Regions from separate parts of the Burkholderia sp. JP2-270 genome, predicted to be linked through region 1. Evidence: predicted binding sites of a transcription regulator. Region 1 holds the regulator's gene; the other holds the start of a gene.

Evidence for each region. Region 1 encodes FliA, which starts transcription of late flagellar genes. Its sites were predicted from a motif close to CTAAAGTTTNNNNNNNNNNNGCCGNTA; they were not measured.
Region 2: flgM (flagellar biosynthesis anti-sigma factor FlgM) is a predicted target of FliA. The motif match lies at 2,782-2,808, and genes of this name have one in related genera.

The regions. Positions count from the first base shown of each region.
Region 1 covers NZ_CP029824.1:607,085-616,924, forward strand. Annotated here, with positions in the region: gene ahcY (adenosylhomocysteinase) at 69-1,487, opposite strand; S-adenosyl-L-homocysteine riboswitch at 1,520-1,647, opposite strand; gene DM992_RS02920 (RNA polymerase sigma factor FliA) at 1,724-2,458, opposite strand; gene DM992_RS02925 (MinD/ParA family protein) at 2,481-3,299, opposite strand; gene flhF (flagellar biosynthesis protein FlhF) at 3,292-5,073, opposite strand; gene flhA (flagellar biosynthesis protein FlhA) at 5,070-7,169, opposite strand; gene flhB (flagellar biosynthesis protein FlhB) at 7,251-8,456, opposite strand; gene DM992_RS02945 (DUF805 domain-containing protein) at 8,801-9,181, opposite strand; gene DM992_RS02950 (hypothetical protein) at 9,549-9,840, shown strand, end outside.
Region 2 covers NZ_CP029824.1:979,462-989,301, reverse strand. Annotated here, with positions in the region: gene flgD (flagellar hook assembly protein FlgD) at 1-279, opposite strand, end outside; gene flgC (flagellar basal body rod protein FlgC) at 335-760, opposite strand; gene flgB (flagellar basal body rod protein FlgB) at 803-1,291, opposite strand; gene flgA (flagellar basal body P-ring formation chaperone FlgA) at 1,496-2,719, shown strand; gene flgM (flagellar biosynthesis anti-sigma factor FlgM) at 2,838-3,167, shown strand; gene DM992_RS04715 (flagellar protein FlgN) at 3,244-3,684, shown strand; gene DM992_RS04710 (M24 family metallopeptidase) at 3,734-5,584, opposite strand; gene DM992_RS04700 (XRE family transcriptional regulator) at 6,015-6,815, shown strand; gene DM992_RS04695 (multifunctional CCA addition/repair protein) at 6,858-8,099, opposite strand; gene DM992_RS04690 (glutathione S-transferase family protein) at 8,096-8,743, opposite strand; gene DM992_RS04685 (complex I NDUFA9 subunit family protein) at 8,814-9,776, opposite strand; gene DM992_RS04680 (lytic transglycosylase domain-containing protein) at 9,834-9,840, opposite strand, start outside.

The DNA.
Region 1 (9,840 bases):
CGGCGCCGTGCCGCCGCCGCACCGCGGGCCCCGCAGCGAGGCGCGCACGGCACGGCGGTGGCGGCGCATCAGTAGCGGTAGTGGTTCGGCTTGAACGGGCCGTCCTTCTGCACGCCGATGTACGAAGCCTGCTCGTCCGACAGCACGGACAGGTTCGCGCCGATGCGCGCGAGGTGCAGGCGCGCGACCTTTTCATCGAGATGCTTGGGCAGCACGTACACCTTGTTCTCGTACTCGCCGCCGCGCACGAACAGCTCGATCTGCGCGAGCGTCTGGTTCGCGAACGAGTTCGACATCACGAACGACGGGTGGCCGGTCGCGCAGCCGAGGTTCACGAGGCGGCCTTCCGCCAGCAGGATCACGCGCTTGCCGTCCGGGAAGATGATGTGGTCGACCTGCGGCTTGATGTTTTCCCACTGGTACTGGCGGGTCGACGCAACGTCGATTTCCGAGTCGAAGTGGCCGATGTTGCAGACGATCGCGTTGTGGCGCATCGCCTTCATGTGATCGTGGTTGATCACGTGGTAGTTGCCGGTCGCCGTCACGAAGATGTCGGCCTTGTCGGCCGCGTATTCCATCGTCACGACGCGGTAGCCTTCCATCGCCGCCTGCAGCGCGCAGATCGGATCGATTTCGGTGACCCACACGGTCGCACCGAGGCCGCGCAGCGACTGCGCGCAGCCCTTGCCCACGTCGCCGTAGCCGGCGACGACCGCGACCTTGCCCGCGATCATCACGTCGGTCGCGCGCTTGATGCCGTCGACGAGCGACTCGCGGCAGCCGTACAGGTTGTCGAACTTCGACTTCGTGACCGAATCGTTCACGTTGAACGCCGGGAACGGCAGGCGGCCGTCCTTTTCCATCTGGTACAGGCGGTGCACGCCGGTCGTGGTTTCTTCGGTCACGCCCTTGATGTGCGCGAGGCGCTTCGAGTACCAGGTCGCGTCGATGTCGAGATGCTTCGCGATCGACTTGTACAGCGCGACTTCTTCCTCGTTGGTCGGCTTCGCGATCACCGAACGGTCCTTCTCGGCCTTCGCGCCGAGGATCAGCAGCAGCGTTGCGTCGCCGCCGTCGTCCAGGATCATGTTCGCGAATTCGCCGTTCGGCCATTCGAAGATGCGGTGCGAGAACTCCCAGTATTCGTCGAGCGATTCGCCCTTGAACGCGAACACCGGCGTGCCGGATTCGACGATCGCGGCCGCTGCGTGGTCCTGCGTCGAGAAGATGTTGCACGAGGCCCAGCGGACGTCCGCGCCGAGCGCCTTCAGCGTCTCGATCAGCACGCCCGTCTGGATCGTCATGTGCAGCGAACCGGCGATGCGCGCGCCCTTCAGCGGCTGCTGCGCCTTGTATTCGTCGCGGATTTGCACGAGGCCCGGCATTTCGGTCTCGGCGATGTTCAGTTCCTTGCGGCCCCAGCCGGCCAGCGCCATGTCGGCGACGACGTAATCCTTGGAAGCTTGCGAATCGATAATGGCGTTCATCACGCCCTCCTTTCTAAAAAAGTTCTAGATTGGTGACGTGAGCGCCGTTCAGGAAGCGGGGCCGGCGCGACGGTCGCGAAACTCGCGCCGCACGGCTGCTTGGTGAAGCCTTCCGAGCCTGGCGGACGCAGAGTGGTCCGTCGCAACGCTCCTCGGAAAACGGGAGGGATTGTAGCAAATCGGCGCGCAAAATGCGCAAGCGCGCAGCGTCGGCGCGCGTTGCCGTGTGGAAAGGGTCAGGACTCCGCGCCGACCCACGCCTGTTCGCGCAGCCGCGCGCGCAGGCGCGCGACGGCCTGGCTGTGCAGCTGGCACACGCGCGATTCGCTCACTTCGAGCACCGCGCCGATCTCGCGCAGATTCAGACCCCGTTCGTAGTACAGCGACATCAGCAGCTTCTCGCGCTCCGGCAGCCGCTCGATCGCCTCGACGAGCGCCTCGCGCAGGTGCTCGTCGAGCAGCGCCGACAGCGGATCGGCGTGATCGACGCGATAGCGGTCGAGGAACGGCTCGTCGTCGGCCGCGCGGTCGAAATCCTCGTAGTAGATGAGCTGGCTGCCGTGCAGGTCCTGCAGCATCCCCTGGTATTCGTCGAGCGGCATGTTCAGGTGCTGCGCGATCTCGGTCTCGCTCGCCGAGCGGCCGAGATGCTGCTCGACCTGGTGCACCGCGTGCTCGACCTCGCGCGACGTCTTGCGCAGGCTGCGCGGCAGCCAGTCGTTGCTGCGCAGCTCGTCGAGCATCGCGCCGCGGATGCGCTGCGTCGCGTAGGTCTCGAACTGCGCGCCCTGGTCTTCCTTGTAGCGGCCGGCCGCGTCCATCAGGCCGATCATGCCGGCCTGGATCAGGTCGTCGAGGTCGACGCTCGCCGGCATCTTCGCGACGAGCTGCAGCCCGAGGCGGCGCACGAGCGGCGCATATTGCGCGAGCACGTCGGCCTGGGACATCTTTCCTTGAGCGTTGTACATCATGGCTCTCTCCTTCCGGTAGCGCTCACGCGGCGTGTGCCGCGCCCGCTTCATACGACGGCTTGCCGCCCGCGTGGACGGCGCGGTCCGCCCCCGAACGCGGGCGCATCGGCCAGTACAGCAGGTCGGCGGCAATCTGCCGGTAGTCGCGCGCGGCCGCCGCCGACGGGAACGCGTCGACCACCGGATGCGTCAGCTCGCGCGCATGCTCGACGAGCGGATCGGCGCTCACGCAGCCCGCGTCGGCGATCGACACGGTCAGGTAGCGGCTCGCGACGCCCGCGAGGTTGTCGAAGGCCGTCTTCGCGTCCGCATGGCTGCCGACGTGATTGGTCAGCACGCGGAACTGCGCGAACGCGTGCGCGAAATGCAGCCGCTTCATGCACGCGTACGCCTCGGTGATCGCCTGCGCGGCGACCCGCGTGACGACCAGCACGTCGTGCGCTTCGCGTGCGAGCGCCGAGAACGAGCCGTCGGCGCCGAGCTGTGCGTCGACGAGGACGATGTCGGCCGGGCCGTCGATGAAGTCGCTCAGTTGCGTGTCGCTGTAGCCGGCGCGCGCGAGCCGCGCGGCCGCGCACAGGCCGAAGCCCGCGGCCACCCGCGTGCGCTCGCCGTCGCGCAGCCACGCGCCCGCGAGCGTCGCGCTGGCCGAATGCACGTCCGCGCGCTCGTCGACGACGAGCACGTCCTTGCCGAGCGACGCGAGCGCCGCCGCCAGGTTCACGGTGGTGGACGTGCAGCCGACGCCCGCCGGCCCGCCCGTCACCGCGACGATGCGCGACGCGCGCCCGGCCAGCAGGCGCCGCAGCCCTTCGGCCTGGTCGATGATTCGTTTATCCAAATCGCACCTCGTGCAGCTCGGCGGTGGAACGTGCGGTCAGTGCGGAGAGCAGCGTCGGCATGTCTTCGTCTTGCGGCACGAAGGGCGAGCCGTCGCGCGGCACACAGAACGCGCTCTTCAGCAGGAACCTGGTCGATGCGACATACAGGTTTTCCGGCACCTTCTGGCCGGTCGACACGTAGTGGACCGGCAGCTTGTAGCGGATCACCGTGTCGAGCACGCCGCCGAGGTGGGTCGCCTCGTCGAGCTTCGTGAGGATGCAGCCGGCCAGGTCCGGATGCTCGCCCGCGCTGCGGTACGCCTGCACGACTTCGTTGAGCGTGTCGCCGTGGCTCGTCGCGTTGAGCAGCAGCAGGCGCTGCACCGGTGCGTTCGCGCCGTGCAGCATCGCGATCTGGTCGGACACCGCGCGGTCGCGCTGGCTCATGCCGATCGTGTCGATCAGCACGATGTGCTTGTTGCGCAGTTCGGACAGCGCGAGCGCGAGATCGCCCGCATCCTTCACCGCGTGCACCGGCACGCCGAGGATCTTGCCGAAGATGCGCAGTTGCTCGTGGCCGCCGATCCGGTAGCTGTCGGTGGTCAGCAGCGCGACCTTGCTCGCGCCGAAGCGCATCACGCAGCGCGCGGCCAGCTTCGCGGTGGTGGTGGTCTTGCCGACGCCCGTCGGCCCCATCAGCGCGAACACGCCGCCGCGCTCCATCAGCGCGTCCTCGCAGTCGAGCACCGGCAGGTTCGCCGCGAGCACCGACTGCGCCCATTCGGCGGCCTGCTCGAAGGTCTGCGCGCCGTCGCCGGACGGCAGGTTGTCGACGAGCATCCGCACGAGCTGCGCGGACAGGCCGGCCGCGAACAAGTGCTTCGTCAGCGCGCCATGCACGGCGCTGCGACGCTGGCGGTCGTGCCACATCAGGCTGTCGAACTGCTCTTCCATCATCCCGCGCAGTTCACCGAGCTCGTGCATCACCGTGTCGTTGACGATTCGTTCGACGCGCGACTTCACCGCATCGGCCACCGCGGCGGCGGTATCGGCGGACAGGCGCGTGCGCTCGGCCGCTTTCGCGGCGTTCGCGGCGCTCGTGTCGGGCTTGCGCGGAGCAGCGGCCGGCATCCGGCGTTCGGCATCGCGCACGATGTCGCGTGCCCAGTCGGGCGACGATGCGCTTGCAGCGCGCTGCGGCGCGGGTGCGCTCGCTTGCGGCGCGGCAGCCGTCGCCTGCGTGCGCGCGATCAGCGCGTCGCGCTGCTGCGTCAGGCGCTTCGCGTGCTCGACGAGCCACGGCGCGGGTTCGGAAGCGGGGGCCGGCCATCCGGGGGCCGGCCGTCCGGGGGCCGGTGCGGCGGTCGACGGCGCTGCCGCAGCCGTGGCGTCCGCATCGATCGTCGAAGGTTGCGTCGCCGTCTCGTCCGCGTCGTCCGTTTCTTCCGCTTCGGCGCTTGCACCGAACACCGACGAGAACACGTCCGGTAGCCCGCCGGCGCCCGCCGCATACGGATTGACGCCCGGGCGCGCGAGCGCGGCGCCCGGGCGCGACACGATGCCCGGCACCGCGGCGGCCGGCACGGATTCCGGCACGCGCGGCGCGGTGATCCGCGGCCGTGCGGCGGCCGGCGGCGTTACCGCGGCCAGGTCCGAATCGGCGAGTGCGACGATTTCGACGCTGCCGTCATCGAGCGTGCGGTTCGACAGCACGACCGCGTCGGCGCCGAGCGCCTCGCGCACGAGACGAAGCGCGTCGCGGCTCGTTGCGCCGGTGAATTTGCGAATGTTCAAGCGGAACCCCCGATGACGTTAACGACTTTGATCGTGCGTGTGTCCGGCACTTCGGCATACGACAGCACTTTCAATTGCGGCAGGCTGCGGCGCAGGAAACGCGCGAGCATCGCGCGCAGCGCGTGCTGCACCAGCAGCACGGGCGGCAGCCCGAGATTCTGTTGACGCAGCATCGCTTGCTGCGTGCCGGTCAGAAGGTTGTGCGCGAGGCCGGGTTCGAGGCCCGGATTCGCGCCGGTGGCGAGCGCCTGCGACAGCACACGCTCCAGATTCGAGTCGAGGCCCATCACCTGCATCTCGCCCGCGCCCGGATACCACTGCTGCGTGATCGCGCGGCCGAGCGAGAGCCGCACCGCGGCGGTGATCTCGAACGCGTCGCCGCGGCCCGCATGTTCGGACACGGCCTCGAGGATCGTGCGCATGTCGCGGATCGGCACGCCTTCCTCGAGCAGGTTCTGCAGCACCTTCTGCAGCGTCGTCAGCGAGATCGTCTTCGGCACGAGGTCCTCGACGAGCGTCGGCGCGTCCTTGCCGGTGCGCTCGACGAGCGCCTGCACTTCCTGGCGGCCGAGCAGTTCGGCCGCGTGCTGGACGACGAGATGGTTCAGGTGCGTCGCGACGACCGTGCTCGCGTCGACCACCGTGTAGCCGTACACCTGCGCCTGTTCGCGCAGCGCGACGTCGATCCACACGGCCGGCAGCCCGAACGCGGGATCCTGCGTCAGGGCGCCCGGCAGCGCGGCGGTCACCTGGCCCGGGTTGATCGCGAGCCACTGGCCAGGGAACACTTCGCCGACGCCGATCTCGACGCCCTTCAGCGCGATCCGGTACCCGTTCGGCCGCAGTTCGAGGTTGTCGCGGATATGGATCACCGGCGGCAGGAAGCCGATTTCCTGCGCGAATTTCTTGCGGATGCTCTTGATGCGCTTGAGCAGCTCGCCGTCGCTGTTCTTGTCGACGAGCGGGATCAGCCGGTAGCCCACTTCGAGGCCGAGCGGGTCGATCAGCTGCACGTCGTCCCAGGTCGCCTCGTGGCTGTCGGACGGCAGCACGGCGGGCGGCGCGATGTCGGTCACGTCGCCGGCCGCCTTGCGGGCCGCCGCGCGCTTCGTCTGCGTGCGGGCCAGCCAGATCGCGCCGCCGCCGAGCGCGAGGAACGCGAAGTGCGGCATCCCCGGGATCAGCCCCATGATCACGATGATCACGCCGGTGATCGTCAGCACGCGCGGGTTCGTGAACAGCTGCCCGGTGATCTGCGTGCCGATGTCCTCGTCGGTCGCGACGCGCGACACGATCACGCCGGCCGCGGTCGAGATCACGAGCGACGGGATCTGCGCGACGAGGCCGTCGCCGATCGTCAGCAGCGTGTAGTTGGTGCCGGCCGCCGCGAAGCTCATGTCGTGCTGGACCACCCCGACGATCAGCCCGCCGATCACGTTGATCGCCATGATGATCAGGCCCGCGATCGCGTCGCCGCGCACGAACTTCGACGCGCCGTCCATCGACCCGTAGAACTCGGCTTCCTGCGACACGGCCAGGCGGCGCTTGCGCGCCTGTTCCTCGTTGATGAGGCCGGCGTTCAGGTCGGCATCGATCGCCATCTGCTTGCCGGGCATCGCGTCGAGCGTGAAGCGCGCGGACACTTCGGCGATCCGCCCCGCACCCTTCGTGATCACCATGAAGTTGATGATCATCAGGATCACGAACACAACGATGCCGACCGCGAAATTGCCGCCGACGAGGAAGTGGCCGAACGCCTCGATCACCTGGCCGGCCGCGTCCGGGCCCGTGTGGCCCTCGAGCAGCACGACGCGCGTCGACGCGACGTTCAGCGACAGGCGCAACAGCGTCGAGAACAGCAGCACGCTCGGGAACGCCGCGAAGTCGAGCGGCTTCATCGTATACATGCTGACGAGCAGCACCATCACCGACAGCGCGATGTTGAACGTGAACAGCAGATCCAGCAGCAGCGGCGGCAGCGGCAGGATCATCATCCCCAGGATCATGCAGATGAGGACGGGGCCCGCGAGTGCGCGCAGGTTGGTGCCCGCGAACGGGTTCGTGCGCTTCGCGAACAGGCCGGTCGGGGTGCTCATGCTGCCTCCCGCCGGGCCGCCCCTAGGGAGGCAGCCGCCCCTTGGGGGGCAGCGAACGAATGTGAGCGTGGGGGCTAATCATCACGAGGCTCCTTGCGTGCCTTGCTTGCCGAGCGTGTCCTCGGCTTCCTCGCGTTCATCGTCGGCGGGCACCGACGTGCCCTTGTCGAGTTCGGCCGGCACGTCGAGATCGACCGGCACCGCGGGGAACGCACCGCCTTCCGAACGGAAGCGCTTGAGCTGGTAGACCCACGCGAGCACTTCGGCGACGGCCGAGTACAGCGAGCCGGGAATCTCGCGTTCGAGTTCGACGTTGTGATACAGCGCACGCGCGAGCGGCGGCGCCTCGAGCAGCGGCACGTTGTGCTCGGCCGCGAGTTCGCGGATGCGCGCGGCGACGAGGTTCACGCCCTTCGCGACGACCTTCGGCGCGCGCATCTCGCCGTCCGTGTATTGCAGCGCGACGGCGAAGTGCGTCGGGTTCGTGACGACCACGTCGGCCTTCGGCACGGCCGCCATCATCCGGCGGCGCGCGATCGCGCGCTGCTGCTGGCGGATCCGCCCCTTCACGTGCGGATCGCCTTCGTTCTCGCGATGCTCGCGCTTCACTTCTTCCTTCGTCATGCGCAACTTCTTGTTGTACTGCCAGATTTGGTAAGGCACATCGAGCGCGGCGACCACCAGCATCCCGGCGACCGTCGTGCCGCAGCACACGGCGACGAGATGCAGTGCGTCGGGCAGCGCCGCGCCGAGCGGCTGCGTCGCGAGGCCGAGCAACTCGTCCTTGCTGCGCCAGATCGCGATGCCGCCGATCCCGCCGACGACCAGCGTCTTCGCGAGCGACATCCCGAGCTGGATCGGCCCCTGGATCGAGAAGATCCGGCCGAGGCCCGAAATCGGGTTCAGGCGGTCGAACTTCAGCTCGAAGGTCTTCTGCGAGATCAGCCAGCCGCCGAGCGCCATCGGCGCGAGCAGCGCGGCGAGGCCGGTGAGCACGAGGATCGGCAGCAGCGCGGCGAAGCCTTCGAGGCTCGCGCTGCCGGCCGCCGACAGCATCCGGTTCGTGTCGAACGCGGTCGCGCGATCGAACGTGAACGCGCCGCGCAGCATCGCCTGCAGATGCGCACCCGACGGGCCCGCGAGCAGCCACGCGCCGTAGAACCCGGCCGCGAGCAGCGCGAACGAAGCCAGTTCGCGCGAACGCGCGACCTGCCCCTCCTCGCGCGCCTTCTCGCGGCGCCTGGGAGTGGCGGCTTCGGTCTTGTCGAGATCGCTCTCGTCTGCCACGGGGCCTCCAGTCGGGTACGGCGGAATGCCGCTTTCCAGTGACACCGATTATTCATGGAGGCGTCAAACGCCGATCGGTCGAGCAAAGCCGGGAAAGGGGGGTATTTCGGGGAATCGGGCGAGCCGGTGCGAACGAGGCCGGAAGAGGGACGGAGCGGCGCGCGACGTGGTGCGATGCGGCGGAAAAGCACGGCGATCGGCGCAACGGTGAAGCGCGGTTCCCGGCAAGGTTCCCGGGCGGGACGGTGGCGGAATGAAGCGGGGAACGATGAAGCGGAGAAACGGAGAGAAACGGGGAAGTCAGGCCCCGACGCGACGGCGCCGCGCGTCGGGGCAGGCGGCGCTCAGACCGACGGGATCGGATCCGAGCCGAAGCGGTTCGGGCCTGCGGTGCCGCGCGAGCACATCCACACGAGCAGCAGGATGGGGCCGACGACCGGAATGAGCCCGAGCAGCAGGAACCAGCCCGAGCGGCCCGTATCGTGCAGGCGGCGCACGCTGACCGCGATGCCCGGAATGATCAGCGCCAGCGAAATCAGGAAGATCGCGCCCAGCAGCAGCAGCGCGATCAGGCCCGCGTCGCGGCCGATCGCGCCGATCACCTGAGCGACGACCGAAAGAATGCAGCTCAGCAGCGCGAAATACCAGTATTCGGCACGACGCGCACGGCCTTCGAATTTCGCGTATTGATTGAGTACGGAACGAACAGCCTCGGAAAAATTCATTTTATTATCCTCCTGTTTTATATTGACGACCCCGGAAACAACGCGGGAATTATATGTTCGAATTTCGACAGGCTCCATCTCTTTTCACATGCCGGCCAAGCGAAAACCCCGTCGCACTGGCGTGAAAACGGGTGCCATAGCGTAATGCGGCGCCACCGGCTTGCATGCCGCGTCATTTTAATAGTCTTGAAGACCCGACAAAAACTACAACCGAATATAATCCGGCATTTGATTACAACCAAATGAATTCCGACTCGATCGATAATCGATCCAGTCGTACGACATTCGATTTTCCGGCCGACCGGCATGACGCGAGCGCGCCAGTCGCGCTACCCTTCGCCATTCCCGATCCCGCTCGCATCGCGCCGTGCTCCGTCATCCGCTCGCTCCGCTGCTGTCGCTCGCCTGCGCGCTCGCCGCCGGCTGCGCCAGCACGCCGGGCACGCCGGGTACGCCCGACCTGCCGCCCGGTGCGCAGGCGCCGGGCGCGCCGCATCCCGGCACGATCGTCGTGCGAGATGCGTGGAACGGGTCGACGCAAACCTGGCGCGCACAGGATGTCACCGCGAGCGTCGCGTTCCGCTGTTTCGACGCGCATGGCGAACCAACGGAACGCGCTCGCGCGGCCTGGTGCGTGCCGGTCGTCGAGATCGAATCGG
Region 2 (9,840 bases), 370 kb from region 1:
CGTGAGCTGCGTCGACAGCGACGTGAGCGACGTGTTCAGCTGCGCGATGCCGCTCACCGTGTTGATCTGCGCGAGCTGCGACGTCATCTGCGAGCTGTCGACCGGGCTCGTCGGATCCTGGTTCTGCAACTGCGTGACGAGCAGCTTCAGGAACGTCGCCTGCAGGTCGCTCGCCGATGTGCCGTTGGTCGACGACACGCTGTTGGTGTTCATCGTGTCGGTCGGCAGGGTCGACACGTTCGTGCCGTTGCCGCCGATCGTCGTGCTGGAGGAAGTCATCCTGGGTGGCCTTCTATCGGAACTGTCGGGTCTGTAAGGTCGGTCGGCGCGCGGCTCACGAGCCGATCGTCAGCGTCTTGAGCATCAGCGTCTTCGCGGTGTTCAGCGTCTCGACGTTGGCCTGGTACGAGCGCGACGCCGAGATCATGTTCACCATCTCCTGCACCGGGTCGACGTTCGGCATCTGCACGTAGCCGTTCGCGTCGGCGGCCGGGTTCGCCGGATCGTAGGTCGACTTCATCGGCGACGGGTCGTCCATCACCTTCGTCACGCGCACGCCGCCCACGCCCTGGCCGGACGCGGTGCGCGCGCCGCCCATCGGGTCGGTCGCGAACACGACCTGCTTGGCCTTGTATGGCTTGCCGTCGGGGCCGGTGGCGCTGTCGGCGTTCGCGAGGTTCGACGCGGTGACGTTCAGGCGCTGCGATTGCGCGGACAGCGCCGAACCGGCGACGCCGAAGATGTTCATCAACGAAGGCATGGAGGCTCCTTGTGCTTGTGCGCGGGTCCGGAAGCGGCGCGCTTACGAGTTCGTCGAGATCGCGGCGATCATGGCCTTGATCTGCTGGGTCATCACGGTCATCCCGGTTTCGTAGTGCAGCGCGTTGTTCGCGAACTGCACGCGCTCGACGTCGAGATCGACCGTGTTGCCGTCGAGCGACGGCTGCAGCGGCATCCGGTACTGCGCGCGGCCGTAGTCGTCGGCCGGGCCGCCCGTCGGGATCAGCTTCGCCGTGCCGGCCATGTGGCCCGGCGCCGTCGACACCATCGACATGCCGCTCGTCACGCCGGCCGGCTGCGTCATCGGCAGTTGCGCGGCGTTGCTCGGCGCGAGGCCGCCGTTCGTCTGCTTCAGCGAGCGCGCGAGCGTCGACGCGAAATCGACGTCGCGGGCCTGGTAGCCGGGCGTGTCGGCGTTCGCGATGTTCGACGACAGCAGTTCCTGCCGGTAGGCGCGCACGTCGAGCGCCTGTCGGCCGAACGCGAATTCCGCATCGAGTTTGTCCAGCATGTGTGCGTCTCTCCGTATGAAGCGCTGCACGCCCCTCGCGCCGGATAGCGACCCGAGAGGCTTTTTTCCATGACAGCGATGGTAGGCGCCGCACGCAACCGGCAATCGGGCGAATAACGCGGCAAAGCCCCCCTCTATTCATCGTTTGCGCGGCGGCGCCGCTCCCTAGAATGCAAATCGGATCAACGGATCGAGGACACGGCGATGACCGGCAACGCACTTCGCGGCAGGAACGGGCGGCTCACGCACGTCCGGCGTGCGTTTGCGCTCGCCGCGGCGCTGTGGATCGCCGCACCGGCCGCACACGCGGACGACGGGACGATCGTGATTCCCGGACGCGGCGAGACGGCCGAAACCGCGCTCGCGCACGCCAATGCGGCGAGCGGCGGGCAGTTCGGCGGGAATGCGGGGATGGGTTCGGGCACGGCGCCGGACGCCGGGCGCGCAACGGCCGGCACTGCCGGTGCGGCCGCTGCCGGCTATGCGGCGCCACCGGCGGGCGCGATGGTCGTGACGAACGTTCCGCCGCCGTCCGCACCGGTAGCCGCTCCGGCCCCCGTCTACGCAGCCGCTCGTGCGAACGCGGCCTACGGCACGCCGCGCGCCGCCGATCCCAGCGCCATTGCGACGGTCATCGCCGGGACGGCCGAGCCCGCGTCGAATCCCGCTCGGCCGGCGCCGCAGGCAGTCGCCGCGCGCATGGCGGCGGCCCGCGCCGCGTCAGCCGCGCCGGCGCCGCGCACGCCGGCGGCTTCCGCCAACCCGGCCCAGGCGGCCCCCGCGGCCCAGAGCGCGACGCCGCCCGGCCAGCAGGACCCCGACTCGATCCGGCGCGCGGCCCTCGCGTTCCTGCAGCAGCAGATCGCGGGCCTGCCCGGCAAGACCACGGCGACGGTCACGACCGCGTTTCCGCGCGGGCTCGCCGCGTGCACGACGCTCGAGCCGTTCCTGCCGACCGGCGCGCGCCTGTGGGGCCGCACGACGGTCGGCGTGCGCTGCGCGGGCGAACGGCCGTGGACCGTCTACCTGCAGGCAAAGGTCACCGTGCAGGCCACCTATTACGTCGCCGCGCGCCAGATCGCGCCCGGCGAGCCGCTGGGCGCGGCCGACCTGGTCGCGCGCGACGGCGACCTGACGGTGCTGCCGCTCGCGGTGATCACCGATCCGGCGCAGGCGGTCGGCTCGACCGCGCTCGCGCGCATCTCGGCCGGGCTGCCGCTGCGGCAGGACATGCTGAAGAGCGCGGCGTCGGTGTCGGCCGGCCAGACGGTGCGGGTCGTCGCGGCCGGCCCCGGTTTCACGATTTCGGCCGAGGGCAGCGTGCTCGCGAATGCGGCGCCCGGGCAGTCGGTGCGGGTACGGATGGCGGCGGGCCAGATCGTCACGGCAATCGTCAAGGACGCCGGCACCGTGGAAATTCCGCTGTAGGGACGGATCTCGCCGCAAGATTGCAAAGAATTGTTTATTCGGAGAATTTCGGGCTCACGATGCTAAAGTTCGGGCCGACCCGGCCGTTATCTGGGTCAACCCGTACAGGAAACCCATCGTGAAGATCGATTCCACTCCGAAACCGAGCCCTCTCGCGCCGACCGGCAACGGCGCGGCCCGTGCACAATCCGGCGCGGCCCAGTCGTCCGCGCAGGCGGCCGACGCAGGATCGAACGGCGGCGACGCGACCGTGAACCTGTCGGGTCTGTCCGGCCAGTTGCGCTCGACATCCGCGTCCGGCAACGCCGATATCGACACGGGCCTGGTCCAGTCGATCAAGGAAGCGCTGAACAACGGCACGCTGACGATCGACGCGAACAAGATTGCCGACGGCGTATTGAACACCGCCCGCGAACTGCTGCAGCAGCAGCGCCCGCAGGGCAGCTGAGCCGGCCGCCTCGCGGCCGGTCCCCCGGTTTGCCGGCGCGCCGCACCCCGCGCACCGGCGCGACGAGCATGACGCGATGAGAGAAGAGCTGCTGGCCACGGTCAACGACGAACACGCGACGGTCGAGGCGTTCGCGTCCCTGCTCGCCTACGAGGAAAAAGCGCTGACGACGGCGGAGCCGCTCGAGATGCTGCCCGGGATCGTCGAGAAGAAGAGCGAGCTGATCGACCGGCTCGCGCAGCTCGAACGCACGCGCGACACGCAGCTGTCCGCGCTCGGCTTTGCGTCGGGCAAGAAAGGGATGGACCAGGCCGCCGAGCGCGATGCACGCCTCGCCGGCCGCTGGCAGTTGCTGCAGCAGGCCGCCGAACGCGCGCGCCAGGCCAATGCGAACAACGGGATGCTGATCCGGATCCGGATGGACTACAACGAGCGCGCGCTCGCGGTGCTGCGCTCGGCGCCCGCGCCGGCCGGCGTCTACGGCCCCGACGGACGCGTGTCGGCGCTGACGCGCTGACGTCGCGCCGCGCGGCCGCCCGGCGGCCGCGCGCCTGCGTTGCCTTTCCTTACAACAGCGGACACGCGGTGACCTGCGTGCCGCGCTCCACGCACAGCCGCTCGTAGTCGCGCAGGTACGCGCGCTCGTCGTCATCCAGCAGGTCGAGATCGATCAGGTCCCAGTCGTAGCCGACCGTCACGATGTTCTCGAACGTCACCGTATCCGGCTGCGCTTCGTCCGGCCGGATGATCACGATGTTCTCGATCCGCACGCCGCCCTTGCCCGGCACGTAAATGCCCGGCTCGACCGAAATCACCGCATTCGGCACCAGCCCGTATTTCGCGCCCGGCGCGAAACGCACGCCGCCTTCGTGCACGTGGATCCCGACGCCGTGCCCGGTGCCGTGGCCGAAATCGTGGCCGTGATCGCGGCACACCTGCCGCACGAGCGCATCGACGTCGCCGCCCGTCGCCGAGGCCGGGAAGCGCGTGACGAGCCCCTTGATGCAGGCCTTCAGCGCGACCGTGTAGATCTCGCGCTGCCACGGCTGCGCGACCGTATCCGCGCGCGTGCGGCGCAGCACGACGCGCGTGCAGTCCGTCGCGAAACCGGCTTCGTAGTATGCGCCGCTGTCGAGCAGCACCAGTTCGCCTTCCGTCAGCTCGACGTCGGCGCTCGCCGCCGTGTAATGCGCGAACGCGCTGTTCGCGCCGTTCGCCGCAATCGACGGAAACGTCAGCGCAACCGCCGAGCGCGCACCGTACGCGTCGTTGATCGTGCGCGCCAGGTCGTATTCGGTGTGGCGTGCGCCCGGCTCGCCGGTCTTCGCCCAGCGCATCGTCTCGGCGATCGCCGCGGAGCTGCGCGCGAACGCGTCGCGGAACCGGTCGAGCGCCGCCGGCGTCTTGGCGGCCCGCATCGCCTCGACCGGATTGAAGTCGGCATGCCGCGCGTGCGGCCACACGCGGCTCACCGCGTCGACGAGCGCGCAGTTCACCGATTCGAAGCCGTAGCACACGTGATCGACCGCGAACTGCGCGAGAAAGCGCTCGAGCGCCGCGACATCGCGCCGGATCACGTGCAGCGCCGGATACGACTCGAGCGCGACTTCGCAGCGGTCGCAGCCTTCCGGCAAGAACAGCGCGACCTCCCCGCCGACCGCGAACAGGAAGCCGAGGTGCGACGACGCATTCGGGATGTGATAGCCGCGGCTGTTCAGCAGATACGCGAGATCGTCCGACGCGCAGGTGAAGAACGCGGTCCTGTCGTCGGCCGCGCCGGTACGCGCGGCGAGCTTGCGGTTCAGCGTGTCCAGGTTCTGCGCGACGCTCAGGCCCGTCATCGATTCAGGCAGCTCGAAGATCGGCCGCTCGACGACCCAGCCCGGCAGCGCGATCGCACGGTCGATCTCGCGATCGGCGAGGCTCGTCCAGTCGAGCACCGCGGCCTGCGTCTGCTCGAGCAGCCGGTCGCGCTGCGCGACGCTGATCCGCAGCCCGTCGTAGCCGACCCGCGCGAGCCGGCTCGCATGCGCGACCAGCCAGTCGGCCATCGCCTGCCAGATCGTCAGGTTCATCCCGAGCTTCTCGATGCGCACGCACGCCGGATCGCACTGCTGCTCGGCCTGCAGGTGATAACGGCCGTCGACGAACAGCACGAACGGCGGCGCGCCGAGCGCCCGCGCGGTTTCCGCGCTCAGGAAGATCCCGCAGCCGGCCGAGCCGTCGAAGCCCGACAGCGCATAGCGCGGGTTATTGCTGCGCGGCAGGTACTCGGTGACGTATTCGTCCTGCGACGTGACCACCACCGCGTCGAGCCGCGCGGCGTCGAGCAGGCGCGACAGGCCGGCCTGCGTGTCGGCGACGGACGCGTCGTACGGGGGAAGGCCGGAGAAGCTGTATTTCAGTCGATCGATCATCGGATGCCCACGTTATCCATTGTTGTCGGCGGCCGGCGGCGTGACGCGGCGGGGCGCATGCCTGAAGCAGGCTTGTCGCGACACGGCGCCGATGGTCGGGCGACGCGCGGCACTGCACGTCGCCGGGCCGCTGTGCAGTGCCAGCGGCAGGTCCGCGAAAATTTTTGTCTCACTTAACTTTGTTTGATGCGCGCGACAGAATCTAGAGCACGCTGAAATTGAGGTCAAGCCAAAATTTTCGTAGGACTAAAATCGGCGGCACGGTTCCGTACGCAGGCGCAACGTGGCCTCGCCCGGCGACACCGCGCGGTACAATGCGCCGGCATCGTCGTCCCGACGGCCGTGCTTCGTGCGATGCGCGGAAAGCAACGTCCCGGCGACTGCACCGCCCCTCCGCTCGCCTCCCGACTCGTTGCCACGAAAGAGATTCATGGATTCAGACATCATGCGTATCGGCCAGCGCATTCGCCGCCTGCGCCGGGAAGCGAAGAAGACGCTGCTGGAAGTCGCGACCGAAGCGAAGCTGTCGGTCGGGTTCCTGTCGCAGGTCGAGCGCCATCTCACGGGCATCTCGCTGTCGTCGCTCGTCAATGTCGCGAAGGCGCTGGGCGTGCCGCTCGGCGCGCTGATCGACCAGCCGCGCCAGGCGCAGCCCGATTCGCACGAAGGCAGCCGCGAACCGTACGCGGTCGACAGCGCGTCGCAGTGGTACGAACGGCTGTCCACCACGTTCGACGGCAGTCAGATCAACGCGGTCAAGGTGCAGATGATGGAAGGCTACCGCTCGGAATGGGTGTCGCACGGCGGCGACGAATTCGTCTACGTGCTGACCGGCCGCATCTGCTACACGATCGGCAAGAAGGATTACCCGCTGGCGCCCGGCGACTCGCTGCACTTCGACGCGCGCAAGCGGCATCGCGTCGCCAACATGGGCGACGGGCCCGCCGAACTGATCGTGGTCGGCACGCTACCGCTGTTCGACGACACTTGTGCCGAATTCGTGTCCGCGACGATGGAAATCAGGCAGCCCGCGCCCGCTGTGCGCACGGCGCCGGGAGAACCGCGCACGAGCCGCCGCGAACCGGCACCGAAACGCGGCCGCGACGCCGATCCGGCCCGGCCGGCCGGCGCGGCGGAAAAGCAGGCGGCTGCCAAGCCGCGCGCATCCGCCGGCAAACGTCCGGCGGCCGCGACCCCTGCGCGCAAGGCAGCCGCGCACATGAAGTCGTAACGGCTGACGGCCGCGCGCCGCCCGCCCCTTTCATACCTGCCCCTATTCGCCGATCGCGAGCGCCTGCGCGACGGCCTGGATCCGCGCGCGATGCACGGCCTCCTTGATCTTCTCCGCCTCGCTGCCGATGCCGCGCGCGATCGCGCCGGCATCGACGCTGCGCGCGGCCGCGAGCGCCACGCGCAGCCGCTCGGCCTGCGGATAAGGCTGCGCGTCGAGCCCGAGCCGCCCGCGCGCATCCGATTCGCACGCCTGCAGCATCTCGGCGAAACGCGCCGGCTTGCGCAGCGCGTCGCTGCGCTCGAACAGCCGCACCAGCGCGGCCGCGCCCATCTCCATCACGCGATGCAGGTTGCCGTGCTCGCGCGCGACCACGAGCGCGAGATCGCGGCAATCGTTCGGCACGCGCAACCGTTCGCACAGCGGCTTGAGCAGGTCGACGCTGCGGCCCTCGTGGCCGACGTGGCGCGGCAGCACGTCCGCCGGCGTCGTCGCCTTGCCGAGATCGTGCGTGAGCGCCGCGAAGCGCACCGGCAGCGAATAGCCCTGCTTCGCCGCGTAGTCGACGACCATCATCACGTGCACGCCCGTATCGACTTCCGGGTGATAGTCGGCGCGCTGCGGCACGCCCCACAGCGCATCGACCTCGGGCAGGACGCGCGCGAGCGCGCCGCAGTCGCGCAGCACCGCGAACATCCGCGACGGCTTCGCCTCCATCAGCCCGCGCGCGATTTCCTGCCACACACGCTCGGGCACCAGCGCGTCGGCCTCGCCCGCGTCGACCATCCGCCGCATCAGCGCGAGCGTTTCGTCGGCGACCGTGAAATCCGCGAACCGCGCGGCGAAGCGCGCAATGCGCAGGATCCGCACCGGATCCTCGACGAACGCGTCGCTCACGTGCCGGAACACGCGCGCGCGCAGGTCGGCCTGCCCGTCGAACGGGTCGATCACGGGCCCGACCAGCGCGCCCTCCGGACTCACCTCGCGCGCCATCGCGTTGATCGTCAGGTCGCGCCGCGCGAGATCCTCGTCGAGCGTCACGTCCGGCGCGTAATGGAACTGGAAGCCGTGATACCCGGCCGCCGTCTTGCGCTCGGTGCGCGCCAGCGCGTATTCCTCCTGCGTGTGCGGATGCAGGAACACCGGAAAATCCTTGCCGACCGGCCGGAAGCCCTGCGCGGCCATCTGCTCCGGCGTCGCGCCCACCACCACGTAGTCGCGGTCCTGCACGGGCACGCCGAGCAGTTCGTCGCGGATCGCACCGCCTACTGCGTAGATGTTCATGGCTGCGGCTCGTATTCGGCGATCACGTTGGTCTCGCTGCGCGCGGCGTCGATCCACCGCTGCACCGCCGGCAGCGCCGTCACGCGCGCCGCGTAGCCGGCCGCGTCCGGCGACAGGCCCGGCTCGTACGTGTTGAAGCGCATCACGACGGGCGCGTACATCGCATCCGCGATCCCGAACTCGCCGAACAGGAACGGCCCGCCCGACGCCTCGAGGCACGCGCTCCACAGCGCGTCGATGCGCGCGATATCGGCGAGCGCGTCGGGCGTCGCGCCGCGCCCCGGCATCGACGCACGCACGTTCATGCCCATCTGCGTGCGCAGCGCCGCGAAGCCCGAATGCATCTCGGCCGCGATGCAGCGCGCATGCGCGCGTTCGAGCGGATCGGCCGGCCACATCGGAAACTGCGGATAGCGCTCGGCGAGCGTCTCGGCAATCGCGAGCGAATCCCAGATCGCGACGCCGTGGTCGTCGATCAGGCACGGCACCTTGCCGGACGGCGAATACTCGAGGATCCGCGCGGCCGTGTCGTCGCGGCGCAGCTCGACCGCGATCTCGTCGAACGGGATGCCGAAATGCGCGAGCAGCAGCCACGGACGCATCGACCACGACGAGTAGTTCTTGTCTCCAATGACGAGTTTCATGATGGTGTTTCCGGAAAACGCGAAGGTGGAAAGGACGATGCTGAACGACGGCGCCCCGGCCGGGCCGGGCCTAGCGCCGCCGCGAGCGGAACCAGTCGAACCGCGACCGCGCCGCGGTGTTGCCGAGATACGCGGGCGCAATGCTTTCGAGACTCGCGGGCGTGATCCCGAGTTCCGGCGCGAGCGGCCCCGACAGCACGTTCGGCACCGACATCGACGCGAGATTGTCGCGCGTGAGTACCGGTTCTCCGGGCAGGCATTCGAACACGCTTGCCTGCAGCCGCGCAAGCGCGTCGGGCAGCCGCACGATGCGTGCCTGCCGGCCGACCAGCGTGCCGCAATAGCGCACCAGTTGCTCGAGCGTATAGACGGTCGGGCCGCCGAGTTCGTAGGTCTTGCCGTGCGCGGCCGCGAGATCGAGCGTGTTGACGAACGCGCGCACGACATCGCCGACGAACACCGGCTGGAAGCGCGCGTCGGGCATCGCGAGCGGCAGCACGGGCACCGTGCGCTGCAGGTTCGCGAACGTGTTGAGGAATGAGTCGCCGGGGCCGAACACGACCGACGGGCGGAAGATCGTCAGCTCGAGCGAATCGGTCGCCGCGATCGCATGCAGCGCCGCTTCGCCATCGCCCTTCGAGCGCTGGTACATGCTTGCGCCGTGCGAATCGGCGCCGAGCGCGCTCATGTGCAGCAGGCGCCGCACGCCGACCTCGGCGCACGCGCTCGCAAGCGCGGCCGGCAGCGCGACGTGCGCGCGCTCGAAGCCGGGCCCGTACGGCGTGCCGCGGCCGCCGTGCAGCACGCCGACCAGATTGATCGCCGCGTGCGCGCCGGCGACGAAGCGCGCGAGCGTGCGCGTGTCGAGCGCCTCGAGCTCGACGATCTCGACCGGCAGCATCTGCAGATGGCGCGCGTGGTCGCGCCGCCGCGTGCCGATCCGCACCTGCTTGCCGGCGTCGATCAGCGCATTGACGAGCCGGCTGCCGACGAAGCCGGTGCCGCCCAGCAGAGCGACGGTCTGGCGATCCATGTTCGACACCTCAAAAAAACACTGCCGCGTCTCGCGCGGCAGTGTGAAGATTGCGGATCAGGGC